DNA from 2 places in the Marvinbryantia sp. genome. Region 1 is predicted to be linked to the other one. Evidence: riboswitches for the same ligand, from Rfam matches in the RefSeq annotation. Region 1 holds a riboswitch; the other holds the start of a gene.
What was found. Region 1 has a riboswitch for cobalamin ahead of nikB (nickel ABC transporter permease). Riboswitches for the same ligand answer to the same signal wherever they lie in the genome.
Positions count from the first base shown of each region.

Region 2: another riboswitch for cobalamin. It lies ahead of ACLU9Q_RS06635 (ABC transporter substrate-binding protein); the one in region 1 lies ahead of nikB (nickel ABC transporter permease).

Region 1 covers NZ_JBKXTT010000001.1:347,906-355,569, forward strand. Annotated here, with positions in the region: gene ACLU9Q_RS01490 (ABC transporter substrate-binding protein) at 1-480, opposite strand, end outside; gene nikC (nickel transporter permease) at 495-1,322, opposite strand; gene nikB (nickel ABC transporter permease) at 1,324-2,262, opposite strand; cobalamin riboswitch at 2,498-2,685, opposite strand; gene hflC (protease modulator HflC) at 2,779-3,645, opposite strand; gene hflK (FtsH protease activity modulator HflK) at 3,648-4,703, opposite strand; gene ACLU9Q_RS01515 (DUF1284 domain-containing protein) at 4,965-5,390, opposite strand; gene ACLU9Q_RS01520 (biotin transporter BioY) at 5,380-5,934, opposite strand; gene uidA (beta-glucuronidase) at 6,340-7,664, opposite strand, start outside.
Region 2 covers NZ_JBKXTT010000004.1:273,045-280,708, reverse strand. Annotated here, with positions in the region: gene ACLU9Q_RS06640 (FecCD family ABC transporter permease) at 1-918, opposite strand, end outside; gene ACLU9Q_RS06635 (ABC transporter substrate-binding protein) at 915-1,994, opposite strand; cobalamin riboswitch at 2,187-2,368, opposite strand; gene ACLU9Q_RS06630 (N-acetylglucosamine kinase) at 2,405-3,367, opposite strand; gene ACLU9Q_RS06625 (ABC transporter permease) at 3,364-4,320, opposite strand; gene ACLU9Q_RS06620 (ABC transporter permease) at 4,331-5,293, opposite strand; gene ACLU9Q_RS06615 (sugar ABC transporter ATP-binding protein) at 5,310-6,794, opposite strand; gene ACLU9Q_RS06610 (sugar ABC transporter substrate-binding protein) at 6,873-7,664, opposite strand, start outside.

The DNA.
Region 1 (7,664 bases):
GAACAGCGGGTCCGCAAGGCAGCCTGCCATGTTTGCGTTTGCTCTGTTCAGATTGAAAATCAGGTTCTGTCCATCCACCTCAACGCTTGCCACATCGAAGAATTCCGGCACACGGTTGGACATTTCAAAGGTCCTCTCCAGGGAAGCCTTCACCAGCTCCGGCGTCATATCGTTGCCGTTGGAGAATTTTACGCCTTCACGGATGGTGAAGGTCCATGTTTTTCCGTCCTCGCTGTTGCTCCACTCTGTCGCCAGACACGGAACCATGTTGCCCTCCGCATCAAATTTTGTCAGACCCTGTCCGACGCCGTAACGGGAAATTACCCAGCTGAAGTACTGCTCCGTCGGCTCCAGCGTATCTGCAAAGCTGGTCACGCCGATCGTCATGGTTCCCGCCGCGGAAGCCGCCGTCCCTGCCGCCATTACGGCTGCGGCAACTGCCACTGCCGCCGCTAATTTTTTCATCTTTCTTACCTTCATTTGTTCTTCCTCCTCTAATTTTCCTGTCTCGGGTCCAGAATGTCACGGATGCTGTCGCCGAGCATATTAAATACAACTACTACAATTACAATAGCGATACCGGGCGCGATCATCAGCCACGGAGCTTTCGCCATATAGGTTCTTCCTTCGTTCAGCATCAGTCCCCATTCCGGCGTGGGCGCCACCGCGCCAAAACCGAGGAAGGAGAGCGATGCCAGCTCCAGCATCATCGTTCCCATATCCGCCGCCGCTGTCACCGTCATGGTCGTCAGCATGTTGGGAAGGATGTGCCTCCACAAAATTTTTGCCGTACTGGTACCGTTTACCACAGCAGCCTCCACGTACAGATTCCGTTTCAGCTTTAAAACCATACTGCGCGCCAGACGGGCATATTTGGGCCAGCTCACCGCCGTAATGGCGATAACGCCGTTTCGGAGGCTCGCACCCAGCATTCCGGCAATCGCGATTGCGAGGATCATTCCCGGAAAGGAAATCATCATATCGGCAACGCGCATGATGATCTGGTCGATCCAGCCGCCGAAATAGCCCGCGATAATACCCAGCACCGTTCCCGTAACAAAAATCGTCGCCACCAGAATCAGCGTGTATACCAGAGAGGTTCTGGTGCCGTAGATTACCCTGGAGAGCAGATCTCTTCCCAGCTTATCGGCGCCCAGCGGATATTCCTTGCAGGGAGCCTTCAGAGAATCCGTCATAACAGCTTCCAGCGGGTCCTTCGGCGCGATCCAGGGAGCGAAAATCGCCACGCCCGCGATTGCCAGCGCCAGAATAAAGAAAATGGTAAACTGTTTATGCTCCAGAAAAAAGTTCTTCTTTTTCATGTCAGTTGACCTCCTTGATTCTTGGGTCGAGCCAGGTATAGGACAGATCAACCAAAATGTTAATCACCATATACAGTATTGCAATTACCAGCACGTACCCCTGTACCATCGGATAATCGCGGCAGGAAATCGCTTTGATCGCCATGCTTCCCATACCCGGCCAGTTGTAGATAATCTCCACGACCGCCGTACCTCCAAGCAGAGACCCCAGCGAAAGCCCCAGCAGGGTAACGATGGGCAGCATTGCATTTGGCAGCACATGCTTCCAGAGAATTACACTTTCTTTCATTCCTCTCATTCTTGCGCCTGTCACATAGTCCTGCCGCAGCTCCTCCAGAACTGCGTTGCGCACCTGCCGGGTATACTTGGAGGACATGGACATCGCCAGCGTGACCGCCGGCAGGATCATCGCCTTAAAGTCTGTCGTGCCGCCCGCCACATTCACCCAGCGGAGCTGCACGCCGAAAATGCTCAGAAGCACAAGCCCGATCCAGAAGCTCGGGATGGATACGCCCATAAAGGTGATGCCGCGTATCAGATAGTCCGGCCATTTGTTCTGATAGACTGCCGACAGGATCCCGCAGGGAATCGAAAATACAATCATCAGAAGAAGCGCAAACAACGACAGCTTCATTGTCGGCCAGAAGCACTTCATCAGCTTCTCCGCCACCGGGATCTTAAAGGCATAGGAGGTTCCCATATCGCCTGTCAGGACACCCTTCAGCCAGTTTCCGTACTGCACCAGAAACGGCTGGTCAAGTCCCAGCTCATGCCTGGTCTGCTCCAGAAGCTCCGGTGTCGGCAGATTTCCGCATTCTGTCAGCATGATCTCCGCCGGGTCGCCAGGGGAAAGATAGGTGAGCGCAAAGGTGAAAAAACTGACGCCGATCAGAACTACCAGAATCTGCAGAAGCCTTTTTCCAATTTGTTTCTTTGACATTTTTTCTCCTTCCTACATCTTCCGGTTTAAAACAAAACAGCCGCAGGATCGTTCTTTCTCCCTGCGGCATCGTAACATGTAACTATGTAGCTTTCTGTATGCAAACGGAACGCGCCCTGCGCCTCCCGCCCATTTTTCATGAAAAATCACAAAAATAAGAAGCCCGTATCACAGACTGATACGGGCACAATTTCACATACAAAATACTTGCTGCTTCTTATCGACCGTAAGAATCAAACGAAAAACAATCGCAAGCAGTTCTCCTGACTTAAGTTCATCGCCCAAAAGCGCCTTCCCAGATCTTCTTTATCAAAATCCAGTGACATAAATGCTCTCAGACTCGCTATCACAGTGACGGGATCGTACCGGACTTTCACCGGTTTCTCTATTAATCCTTGCGGAACTTGCAACGGCTGGCTTCAAACCAGCAAATGTTATTTAATTTTACGTCATACATTATAGACCAATATCTTTCACTTGTCCAGAAAAATGCAAAAGATTTTCATGTTTTTTCATTTATTCTCCGGTAAACGCCTGCGCGATCGGTGAATCCTCCGGCAGCACAATCGTTTTGTTTTCCCCGGTCATGGAGGCTTTCAGTGCATCGAGACTTCTCACATAGGAATAGAAATCGGTCTTGTCCTCATCCGAGTAGGCGTCCGCCAGAATCCTCATGTACTCCGCCTCGCCCTCCGCGACCAGGATCTCGCCCTGCCGCTTCGCATCGGAAATCTGGATTGCAACCTCCTTGTCCGTCGTGTTGCGGATGACCTTCGCCTCGGAATTTCCCTCCGCCGTGTAGGTCGCCGCAATGTTGTTGCGCTCGGAGATCATACGCTCGTACACCGACGACTTGTTGTCGTCCGGCAGGTCAAGCTGCTTCATATCGAACTCCAGCAGCTCAATGCCGTACTGCGCCAGATTATCGCCGACGCTCGCCATCACCGCCTCGGAGAGCCTGCCGCCGCGCCCGCTGATGACTTCGTCCTGGGACAGGCTGCCGATGGTGTTTTTCGTTGCATTGTACACCGCCGTGTTGATACGGTTCTCGGCGTTCGTCATAGAAGAATTCAGCGACTGTGCAAATTTCAGAGGATCGCTGATGCGCCAGAGCACGTAGCTGTCGCTGATCATTGTTTTCTTTTCCTTCGTGATAACGTCCGACGGCGTCAGATCGTAAAGAAGGATTTTTTTCGGCAGCGTCGACGCCTCCTGCACAAACGGCACCTTAAAGCTGATGCCCTCCTCATCCACTACGCTTACAACCTTTCCAAACTGACGGATCAGCTTGTATTCATCTTTTTCTGTCACCACGATGGATGAACCGAGCAGAACGACTGCCAGCACCGCGCCCGCCGCTGCAATAATGCCAATTTTCTTCATAATTATCTTCCTCCTTCCTCTGAAGCTTCTGTCTGCGCCTGTGCACTGCCTGTCTGTTCATCCGCCGTCTCCTCCGTGAAGGAATCCAGCGGCAGGATCTTCTGCACGCCGCTTCCGCTGTCGATCACGACCTTCATGCCCGGCAGCACCTCTTCCATCGTCTCATAGAACATACGCTGTTTTGTAACCACCGGATTCTTGCGGTATTCCTCGTACATGGCGTTAAATCTCGCCACCTGCGCTTCCGCCTCATTGATGCGTGTCTGCTTCTGTGCCTCCGCTTCTTTGATGATCTGGTCCGCCTGCGCCTCCGCCTCCGGAAGCTGCTCATTGCGGTACTTATTCGCATTGTTGAGCGCCGTTTCTTTGCCCTGCTTCGCGTTCTCCACTGCCTTAAATGCCTGGATGACCTCCGCTGTCGGCGGCTCGGAATCCTGCATGGAAATGTTCACGAGCTGAATGCCGATGTCCTGCTCCTCCAGCTTCTGCGTGATCAGATCCTTGATCTTCGCCTGGATCTCACTCTTTCCCGTTGTCAGCACGTCGTCCACCTGGTAGCTGCCGACCACGGTACGGATCGCACTCTGGGCAATGTTTTTCAGGATAACCTCCGGCTCGCCCGCCGCGTACAGATACTGCACCGGCTCCGTAATGCGATACTCCACGAAAAAGTCCACGTTGATAAAGTTGTAGTCCGAGGTAATCATCAGACTCTCTTCCTCGACGTTGTTGTTCGACGCCATATCATAGCCGATCGGGAAGCCCTGTATCGTCGTATTTACCTTGTGCACTGACTGGATCAGCGGAATCTTAAAATGCAGCCCGGTCTCCGGCACTGCCTTCGGCTTGCCCATCGTCACCAGGACCGCCTGCTCCTCCTCACCGATCTGATAAAAGGAATCGCCTGCGAAAACCGCCACCAGTATCACGGCAGCCGCTGCTGCAATGCCAACCTTCGCCGCTCCTTTCGCCTTTTTGTTCTTCTTTCTTTTCTTTTCGTTTCTTGCCAGCTCCTCCGGATCAATTACCCGGTCGCCGTCGTTTCTGAATTCTGTCATACCTTTTCCTCCTGTGTGTGCATTTGTCTGATGTTTCAAAGAGAAGGGAGCTTTCCGCGCTCATCCCGGCAAAGCGCCTTGTTTCACAGAAACGCAAAAGTAATTTTCTGTGTAAAAAAAGACTTTCATTTCAGTGTATACCCTGAAACAAAAGTCTCGCTATTTGCTCACATGAGGCGGATAATAATATCGTTCTGACGCCGCATGTACCATCTGATTCGACTGTACGATGTAAGCTACTCCCTTTCCTTTGATAATTTTTTAACACATTTTTGTACTTTTGTCAATACATTTTTTCCATTTCTTATAGGAACATAATCCCTTCGCATACCACTGGCAGTTTTTGCAGGAACCGGTAAAGATTTCCTCTGTGAGCTTCTGTGCTGCAAGCTCCTTTAGCCCGCGGTATGTGTAGCTTTCGCCCGGTCGGATGCCAAGCGCTTCCGCCAGTGCAGCGTCTTTCTTCTCCACCTGCATTCCGCTCGTTTGGCAGGTGTTTTCCGCCGTCAGATTCGGGCAGCCCGCGCAGATAACATCCGGCGCACAGACCGCCTCCAGCGGCTCGTCCGCCTGCGTCTCCAGCATACTGATCATTTTTTCCATGTTTTCACAGAAGCCGTCGCTGTAGCCGTACCCCGCAAACAGCGGAATACACAGCAGATGGTGGATGCGCAGCTTACATCTCATAGGCAAGGTTCGCTGCGGACAATCCTCTGCGCACAGCCAGCGCCACGAAATATGCCAGCACGACAGACACAACATCCTTTACCAGATACGGCACGGAAACCGCCATCGCCGCCGGTACAAATTCCATGTCCATCACCGCCATAAACTGGAAAATTCCAAGCAGATGACAGATCGCAAGCCCCGCCGCGCTCAGTACAATGAGCAGCCCTTTATTTTTCTGCTTCAGACCAAGCCCGCACAGGAGCACCATGAAAAGAAATCCCCAGATAAATCCGCCGGTCATTCCCACCAGCTTATCAAAGCCGCCGCTGAAATTTGCAAATACCGGAACGCCCACCGCGCCGAGCAGTATGTAGACAGCCGTTGCCGCTACCCCCATTTTCCATCCAAGCACATATGCCGTGAGCGCCACCGCAAACGTCTGCAGCGTCACCGGCACACCGGACGGCATCGGGATCGCCATCTGTGAAAGCACCGCCAGCACGGCCACAAACATGCCGGTAAATACCACTGTTCTTGTTGAAATACTTTTCTTGTTTTCCATAATCCTTTTCTCTCCTCGTCGAATTGTAAACCTTTATTTTATTTTTCGTTTACATTTCGATTGTACACGTGGCGGGTAAGATTGTCAACTACATTTTTTGTACAGTTTACATTTCATTATTGGTATTCACAGCTTTTTCCTTTCCACCGTTTTCCACTTTCTTTGTTTTTCTTTAAGACTTTTTTTCGAAATCAAACAATTTTTGGACACAAACCTGCTCTATACTATAATCATTAAATGAAGTCGCCGAGATGTACGGCGCGTCTGCATTGAACCGGCTTCGACAAAAAACAATCTTCCTTTTCCATACACCATATATGGGGCGGAAGTTTACATACATTATATCCTCTAAGTGTTTACGGCACCCGCAGCTTCTTTTGCAGGTGCCGTAAATATTTTCCTATTCTATTTCGTATATTCAAAATCCGGTATTTTATGCCACCGCTCCTTAAAGTAGTGTGCTGCCAGCTTCGGGCGGCGCTGGCGGGTAAACATGCCCTTTTTGTTTCCGTCCACGCGCAGCGTTCCCTGAATAGTCGCAAAATCCGCAAAGTTCCAGGTCTGCTCACCGACCACGAAGGGGCATTCATCAAGCACGCGGTTGATTGTTTTATAGTACTCCACCTGGTATTCCTCGCTGAACATGTTCGGCGTCGCCATGTGGATGCCCGCCACCGTGTCCGCGCCGTACTCCGTGATCATCCAGGGCTTGCCAAGCTTCGCCCAGTATTTCATCTCCTCGCGCATCGCGTTTTCCGCAGCCTCCAGATCGCCGCCGAACACATACCATCCATAATAGCGGTTTGCAAGAATGATATCCATCTCCGGCGCCGTGATGTCCCGCGTGTAATCGTTCTGGCAAATAACCAGAGACACCGGTCGGTTCTGCGGATCGCAGGCGTGAGCAAGGTCGTAAAGCGGCTTAAAGTAATCGTGCGCCTCCTGCGGCTGCTTTTCCGTATCCGGCTCATTGGCGATCGACCAGATCGCCACGCAGGGATGGTTCTTATCGCGCGCGATCAGGTCGCGGATCACCTGCTCATGGTGCTCCTTCGTGCGGAATTTCGCATATCCCTTATCGTTCCAGCCAAAGTTCAGCCCGACAGCCGGCGTCTCGTCGATCACCACGATTCCAAGGCGGTCGCAGAGGTTCATCATTTCCTCCGCATACGGATAGTGGGAGGTACGGAATGAATTCGCGCCCAGCCATTTCATCAGCGAGAGATCCTTCACGTTCATCGCCTGATCCAGGCCGCGCCCGTGTACCTCGCTGTCCTCATGCTTTCCAAAGCCCTTAAAATAAAACGGTTTGCCGTTGATAAGAAACTTGGTTCCTTTAATTTCCACGGTGCGGACGCCAAACTCCTCCTCGTAGAGATCCTCCCCGAAAGAAACGCGCGCCGTGTACAGATAAGCATTTCCGGGATTCCAGAGATGTGCGTCCGGGATGGAGAGAACGCCCTTCGCCCCGACCGCCTTTGCCACGGACTTTCCGTCCTCATCAAATACCTCGATCTGCACCTCTCCCTCGCCCACACAGCTCACGGAATAAGAGACAAGCGCCTCCGTCCCCGTAAGCTCCGGCACCAGCACGATATCCTCGATATAGGAAAACGGCGTCGTGTAGATTTTCACCGGGCGATGAATGCCCGCATAATTGAAAAAGTCAAAATTCGGGGCATTGTGCGGCTTCTGGCGCGTCATATTCACGCTCGGGATATCCGGAAGGT
Region 2 (7,664 bases), on a different contig from region 1:
AATCGCGCCCGTCACTGCCGAAAACGGCAGCAGATAGCGATGATCATTTCCGATGATCATGCGTGCGATATGCGGTCCTGCCAGACCGACAAATCCGATCACACCGGTAAAGCTGATCACCGCAGCCGTCATCAGCACAGAAAGGATCCCCACCTGCACGCGCACAGCTTCCACACGGATACCCAGAGATTTCGCCACCTCGTCGTCCCCGGAGGACATTACATTCAGCGCAGGAGCATGAAAATAAAGCAGGATCAGACAAACAAGTACTACCACAGCTACCGTTCCCGCTTCCTGCCACTGCGCGCCGTTCAAAGACCCGAACGCCCACTGCACTACCTGCGCCAGCTTATGTTCGCTGGCAAAAAATTCAATGGTTGAGGTAGCTGCGCTAAACAGGTAATTCAGCGCAATTCCCGTCAGAACGATCGCTTCCGGTCCCATTCCGACCTTGAGAGAGATCATGTATACCAGCACCGTACATCCCATTGCCCATATAAATGCGTTCAGCACGATACCGGCTTCTGTACCGGCAAACAGCCCCATGCCAAACACGATAGAAAGCGATGCGCCAAATGCCGCCGCGTTGGAAATACCAATAGTAAAGGGGCTGACCAGAGAATTTCTCGTCACTCCCTGCATCGCCGCTCCGGATACGGAAAGTCCGAAGCCTGCGAGCACCGCCATCACAACCCTTGGGAGCCGCAGGAAAAGGATCACCTTTTCCTGCTTGCCCGGTTCCTCACCCCGCAGCCAGCCGGCCGCCGCTCTGCACACATCCGCCACGCTGGTATCCGCCGCGCCCATCGCCGTAAATACCAGAGCCAGAATGACTGTCAATATCAGACACAAAATGATCAGCAGCCAGTTTCTGCGCGCAGAAACCTCGTACCGCTTTGCAATTTCTTTTCCGCTCATTGCTTCAGCTCAGATGCGCTGTAGAAGTGTCCCTCCACGTTTTCAAACCCCTGGAAGTCCTCCATCCATGCGCGGAATACCTCGTCCGGATCCAGATCCGGCAGCAGATCCGGATAGAGCATCTTTGCCACATACATCGTTCCTACCAGCTTGCAGGCGCCGCCGTGGCTGAACTGTGTCATAAAATAAATATCATCATTCTTCACCGCGGTGATCTCATCCCATCCCGCACGGGAAATCAGATTCTCGTAGCAGTTAATAAAGTCCTCTTTTGTCGGCGGCTCGTATAAACCGGTGCCTGCATTTGCCTTTTCCGGCGTGATCAGCTTAATGATCACATCCGGGTCGCGCACGATCACTTCCTCCGGATCTACGTCACTCTTGGAGATATTTTCAAAATCTGTCGCAAAAATATTTTCTCCGCCGGCATAGGCAATCATATCGTAGAAGAAATCTCCCGGCAGGGTCGTATTATAATCGGTAGTCGATTCAAAATAAACCGTCTTTTTCTCCTGCCCCTCCAGCTGCGTGTTGATGTACTCCAGCTTGTCATTAAAGTAATTGTAGAACTCCTGCGCCGATTCCTCGACATCAAACATTTTTCCAATGTTCTCTACCTGATTTTTAAAATCCGACGTATCGTATCCCGAAATCACAAAAACCTTGATCCCAAACGGCTCCAGCTGTCCCTCTGCCTCTTCATAGGAACCGTTGTCCGGCAGAATAAGTACATCCGGGTCCAGCTCCGCAATCTTTTCATAGTTCAGCTCGGTCTGGCTCTTTCCGATAACATTGTCCGGGTCAAACATCCCCCAGTATTCTCTGTCCTGCGCCGTATTGCTATCCACTGAAATAATGTGATCGATCGCTCCGCACGCACGGATCAGTTCGCTGTTGTAGCGGTTCGCCACCACGCACGTAGATACCGGATACGGCAGTTCCACCTCTCTGCCCGCATTGTCCGTAAGGGTAATTGTCTCCTTGTTCTCTGCTTCTTCTGCGCTTACTCCCGCAAACACTGCTGCCGAAAGAAATGTGCAGCAAAGCAGTGCTGCCAGTTTTTTCATGTGCTTCATACTTTTTCTCCTTTGCTTTTTTATTTTAGTCAAATACCCTGCAGCAAGCTGCGGGGCACGACCTGCTTGTTCTTTCCGCCCAGGGGGCGGCGTATTTGACCCTCGCGGGAATAAAAAAAGAGACCTTTCCAAGATCGAAAAAGTCTCCTGCCGTTTCAGTTGCAACAGCTTTCTTTCCCCTTGCCCGGAAATACTTCTGCATATTATAAAGGCAGGTCTCCTGACTTCTGCTTCATCCGCAAAACACCTTCCCGCCAAAGGCAGTGGTTCCTTCGTTTCTTGTCCGCAATTACAGTAGTGGCTGCTGTGGGGGATTTTCACCCCGCTTCCCTTTTCATCAGATCCTCATCTGAACCCTTATAAAGATTTTTATTTATTTGTTAAAACTATAACATTTTCTGCCAGATGTGTCAAGCAGATCCCGAAGCATTGGCTGCCCGCTCCTCAAGCCACTTTTGCGCGCCCGCAACAGGCTCTTTTGATGCCGGAAAAATTTCCGCGCGCCCGTCCATCGCCTTCTGGACCCTTTTCTCCAGTAAGTCCAGATATGTCCGGTTCGCCGCCTTTGTGTGGACAGAGCCGGTAAGTACAACCGGGATCTGCGCCTGTGCAAAGCCAAGCTTGCGGCAGACCACGCTGATATTTTCTGCCGTGCAGTCCGTCATTTCCTCTGCCAGAGTCTGCGCGTCCTCATCCTTTTGTTCCAACGCCGCAAAGAACAGCTCCACCGCTGCTCTTGCCGCCTCCGGATGCTCTGTCGGATCCTTCAGAAGCGTCAGCGAATCAAGAATGTCCTCCTCGCTCCGGCATCCGAATTTCTGCTGATACGCCGCCGTCAGATACGTATTCTCCCCATGCAGGAAAAGGCGCTGATACACCGCCCGGAAAAGGTGCACGGCAATCCATCTGCCGCCTCCGGCATCCCCGGACCACTCATCCAGTCCGGCGCTCTTTATCATCCTGCTCTCTTCACTGATCCCGCAGCAGCATACGCCTGTCCCGCAGTTATAGGCGATTCCCCAGCCATTGCACTCCGCCTTTACAGGCAGGAAACCATCGTTGCACACCAGGAACCGCGTAAGCCCGATATCCCGCAGGCAGCGCTCAATATTTATCTGATCTGTGCGGCTGTCAACACCGGACAACCCCGCCACCGTATCCGTAATATCACCGATCTGCAGCCCTCTTCGCCCAAGCAGGTCAGCGATCGCGCTCCTCAGCTCACGCGCCGTATCCTCCCATCCGCCCGGCAGGAAATCATGATTCACGCATCCGCCCAGGCAGCGCTCCGCCGCCCGGAATTGTCCGTCAAGCAGACGATACTCCGTTTTCGTTCCCCCGCCGTCGATCGCAAGATACCACGCATTTTTCATACTGCCTCCGCCTTTCTTTTCTGCGCATAATTATCCGCCCAGAGAATCAGCAAAATAATGATGCCCTTGCACACCTGCTGAATGTAAGCGCTGATGCCGAGCATATTCATGCAGTTCTCCAGAAGCTGTATTGCAAGCAGGCCCACAAAGGACTGCCCGATCCCGCCGACGCCGCCTGCAAAAGAAGTGCCGCCTACCACACAGCCGCAGTTCACAGACAGCGCGGTGCTGTCTCCGTAAATGGACGAGCCGGTGTTCAGCCGTGAGGAGAGCAGTACGCCGCAGAAAGCGGCCATCGCCCCGCAGATCACAAAGGTCATCCACTTTATTTTTTCCGCCTTGATGCCGGATTGCGCGGCTACGTTATAATCGCCGCCGATCGCATAGCAGTTTCTGCCAAAAGAAGTAAACCGCAGAATGCAGAAAAAGAGCACCAGCATCACCAGCATGATAATGATCAGATTCGGTATCCCGGCGATCAGCTTTCCGTTGGCAATTTTCATGAACGACAGATTTTTTGCCGGAACCGGATGCGCGTCGGTAATCTGCTGGGCAATGCCTTTGAGCAGCATTCCCATGCCGAGCGTGATGATAAACGGCTCCGTTTTCTGCCGTACGACCAGAAAGCCATTGACAAAACCAACCAGCGCCCCGCAGGCAACCGCCGCCAGGATCGCCGCCCACAGCGGCATATAATCCATCAGCTTAATCGTGATAATTCCCGAAAGGCTCATCATCGAACCAATTGAAAAATCTACGCCGCCGCAGATGATCACCAGCGTCACTCCAAAGGCAAGCATCTCCAGGATCGCCGCCGAATTCAGCATATCAAGAAGATTATACGTCGTGTAAAATCTGGTGTCAAAGAAAATCATCAAAAACAGCATCAAAAGAATCGCCGTCAGCGCCTTTTGTTTTTCCATTACTTTACAGATTTTTCTCCATACGTGCATTCGTCCCACCTCACTTTGTTCTGCGTCGGTCTATCCAGATAGCAATAATCAGGATGATGCCCTCGCACACCGACTGGATATAGGTTGATACGCCAAGTAAATTCAGACAGTTGGAAAGCAGTGTCACAAGCATAACGCCGAGCATGGTGCGGATCACACTGCCGCGGCCGCCCGAAAGCGAAGTACCGCCCACTACCACTGCAAGGATCGCGTTCGTCTCATAGTTTGCGCCCATCAGCGGCGATGCCGTGGTCGTACGCGAAAACAGCACGATCGCGCCAAATGCCGACAGCACGCCGGACAGCACATAGACAAGCGCTACCCGCCGCTTCACCGGAATGCCAACCATATCCGCCGCTGTAATATTGGCTCCCGTAAGCTGGATCTCCCGCCCGGTCTGTGTCCGGTTCAGAAAAAGATGCAGCGCAAACATCAGCGCAAAAAACAGCAGGAAGGATACCGGAATAAAACCGACCTTGCCGGAACCAATGCCACGCAGCAGCGTCACCGAAGAATTCAGGTGAGACATATGCTGCGTTGCTCCGCCCGTGTACAGAAGTGCCGCAGCGCTGTACACCGCGCTGAGCGCGTAGCTCATAAACAGAGCCTTCGCCTGCGTCAGCGCCCCGCAGCTTATTACCGCAAGCGCATTTATAAGCCCCATCAGCGCACCCGCAAGCAAGCCTGCAAGCAGCGCGCCCGTCTGTCCAAGCACGTCGATCATGGAAATTGTAAACACCGCGGAAAGAGATACGATTCCCGCCACCGAAAGATCAATATAACCGCCGATGATAGCGATCGTCATCCCAAGCGCCACAAAGCTCAGCGGTCCAAACTGGTTCAAAAGATTTCCAAGGTTCGCCACGGTGAGAAATTTCGGTTCCATCAGAGCCGTCACTGCCGCCAGGATCACGATCGTCACCAGGACCAGATTTTCCTGCAAAAACGAATTCGCGCGTGTTTTTGTATTCACAGCCTTTCCTCCTCTCTCAGCCGATCGCCATATTCATGATTTCCTGCGCCGAGGTCTGCTCCGGGTCAAATTCCCCGGTAATGCGCCCATTCGCGATCGTCAGCACGCGGTTGCTCATATTCAGCACCTCCGGCAGCTCCGATGAGATCAGGATGATCGAGCTTCCTGCCTCCACCGTCTTTTTCATCAGCATATAGATCTCGTATTTTGCACCCACGTCAATCCCCCGCGTCGGCTCGTCCAGGATGAGGATGCGCGGACTCGTCTCCAGCCAGCGCCCGATAATGCACTTCTGCTGGTTTCCGCCGGACAGCTCCACAACCGGCGTCTGCGCAGAAGAGGTCTTGATCAGCAGCTCCTCTATCTGCCGCTGCGCCATCTGACGCTCCTTTCCTCTCGACAGAAAAACACCCTTTTTCACCTTCGGCAGATTCGCCATGGAAATATTCGCCTCCACGGAAAACGGCAGCACCAGCCCCTGCTGCTTCCGGTCCTCCGGCACAAACGCCATTCCGTACTTTTTTCCATCCTGCGGGCATGTAATATTCACAGTCTCCCCGTCGATCCGGATTTCCTTCTGCTTTGCCTTATCCGCCCCGTAAATCGCCCGCACGATCTCCGTTCTTCCTGCGCCGACAAGACCGACCAGACCAAGGATCTCCCCTTTATTCAGCGTAAAGGAAATATCTTTAAGCTTTCTCGTATTTAAATGCTCCACCCTCATCAGCGGTCCGCCAACACAGTGGGGCCGTTCCGGGTATTCATTCTCAATGGTCCTGCCCACCATCATACTTACCATGTCCCGGCGGCTGAGCTCCCCGGCAGGACGCGTATCGATCACATGGCCGTCACGCATGACCGTCACATAATCGCAGTATTCAAAGATTTCATCCAGCTTGTGGCTGATGTAAATGATCGAGATCCCCTGCCCGCGCAGCTGCCGGATGATCTCTCCCAGACTCGCAAGCTCCTCCTCCGTCAGACTGCTGGACGGCTCATCCATAATGATCAGCTTTGACTGAAAGGAAAGCGCCTTGGCAATCTCCACCATCTGCTTTTCCGAGGTACTCAGCTCCGACACAAGTGTCCGCGTGCTGATGGACGAACCGATCCGTTCCAGAAGCTCCTTCGCCTTCTGGTGCGTTCCCCTCATGCCGCCCGCCTCTTTAAATCTTCCAAGAAAAATGTTTTCCCCTACCGTCATGGAATTTACCAGACTGAATTCCTGGTAAATAATGCTCAGTCCCATGCGCAGCGATTCCATCGGCGACGTCGTCTCCACTGTTTGCCCGTCAAACTGGATGCTCCCGGAATCCTTTGTATAAACGCCGGAGAGGATTTTCATCAGCGTCGACTTGCCTGCTCCGTTTTCTCCCACGATCCCATGAACAACCCCGCGGCGTATCTGCAGAGATACGTCATCCAGCGCTTTCACGCCCGGGAATGTTTTGCTTACCTCCCGGACGGATAGAATGAATTCCGAAGAAGGATTTTCTGTCATAATGTCGTCCTCCTGCTCTATATGCAAATGGATTGCCTGCTTTTTCGGCAGGCAATCCGCGGTGTACAGTTTCCCTCTTTACCACTCCGGATACGGCAGCTCATCCACATTTTCCGCCGTCACGATATCAAGCGGCACATAATTTTCTGCCTCATATTCCTCGCCGTCTGCCGCTTTGCGGATCGTTTCCAGTGCTTTCAGCGAAATGTTGACTACATTCTGGCTGATGCATACATTCTGTGTACCCGCTTTCACCTGGTCAAATCCGCTTCTGCTCCCGTCGATCGCTACCACATAGGTGCCCTCAATGCCCGCATTTTTCAATGCCTCGATGCAGCCTGTTGCGCCGCCGTCCCAGTGGCAGAAGATACCCTGGATCTCATCGCCGTACTTTACGATCATATCCTCCGTGATCGCCATCGTCTCATTGGAGGACCAGCTGCTCGTCGCCTGATAATCCAGCACTTCAATGTTTGAACCTTCCAGCGCCGCATTGAAGCCGTCGTGCCTGCGCACCTGTGCGTCCGTTCCTGCCGTGCCGCCCACCTCAAGAATCTTCGCGCCGTCCGGGAACTGCTCAATAAATGCCTGAGCTGCTTTTTCACCTGCTTCCGTGTCATCCACGCCCACAAAGATATCGCGGTATTCGCGGTATTCCTCCGGGAGATCCGCAGAGTACATTGCTACGATCACGCCGTTCTCTTTCGCCTGCATAACCGCCGGGATCACCGCATTGATATCGCTCGGACAAAGAATGATCGCATCGAAGCCCTGTCCGATACAGTTCGTGATAGCGGAGGTTTCTGTCTGCGCATCGTATTTGCCGTCAAACGCCGTTACTTCCATGTTGTAATCACCCTGGTTTTCCTC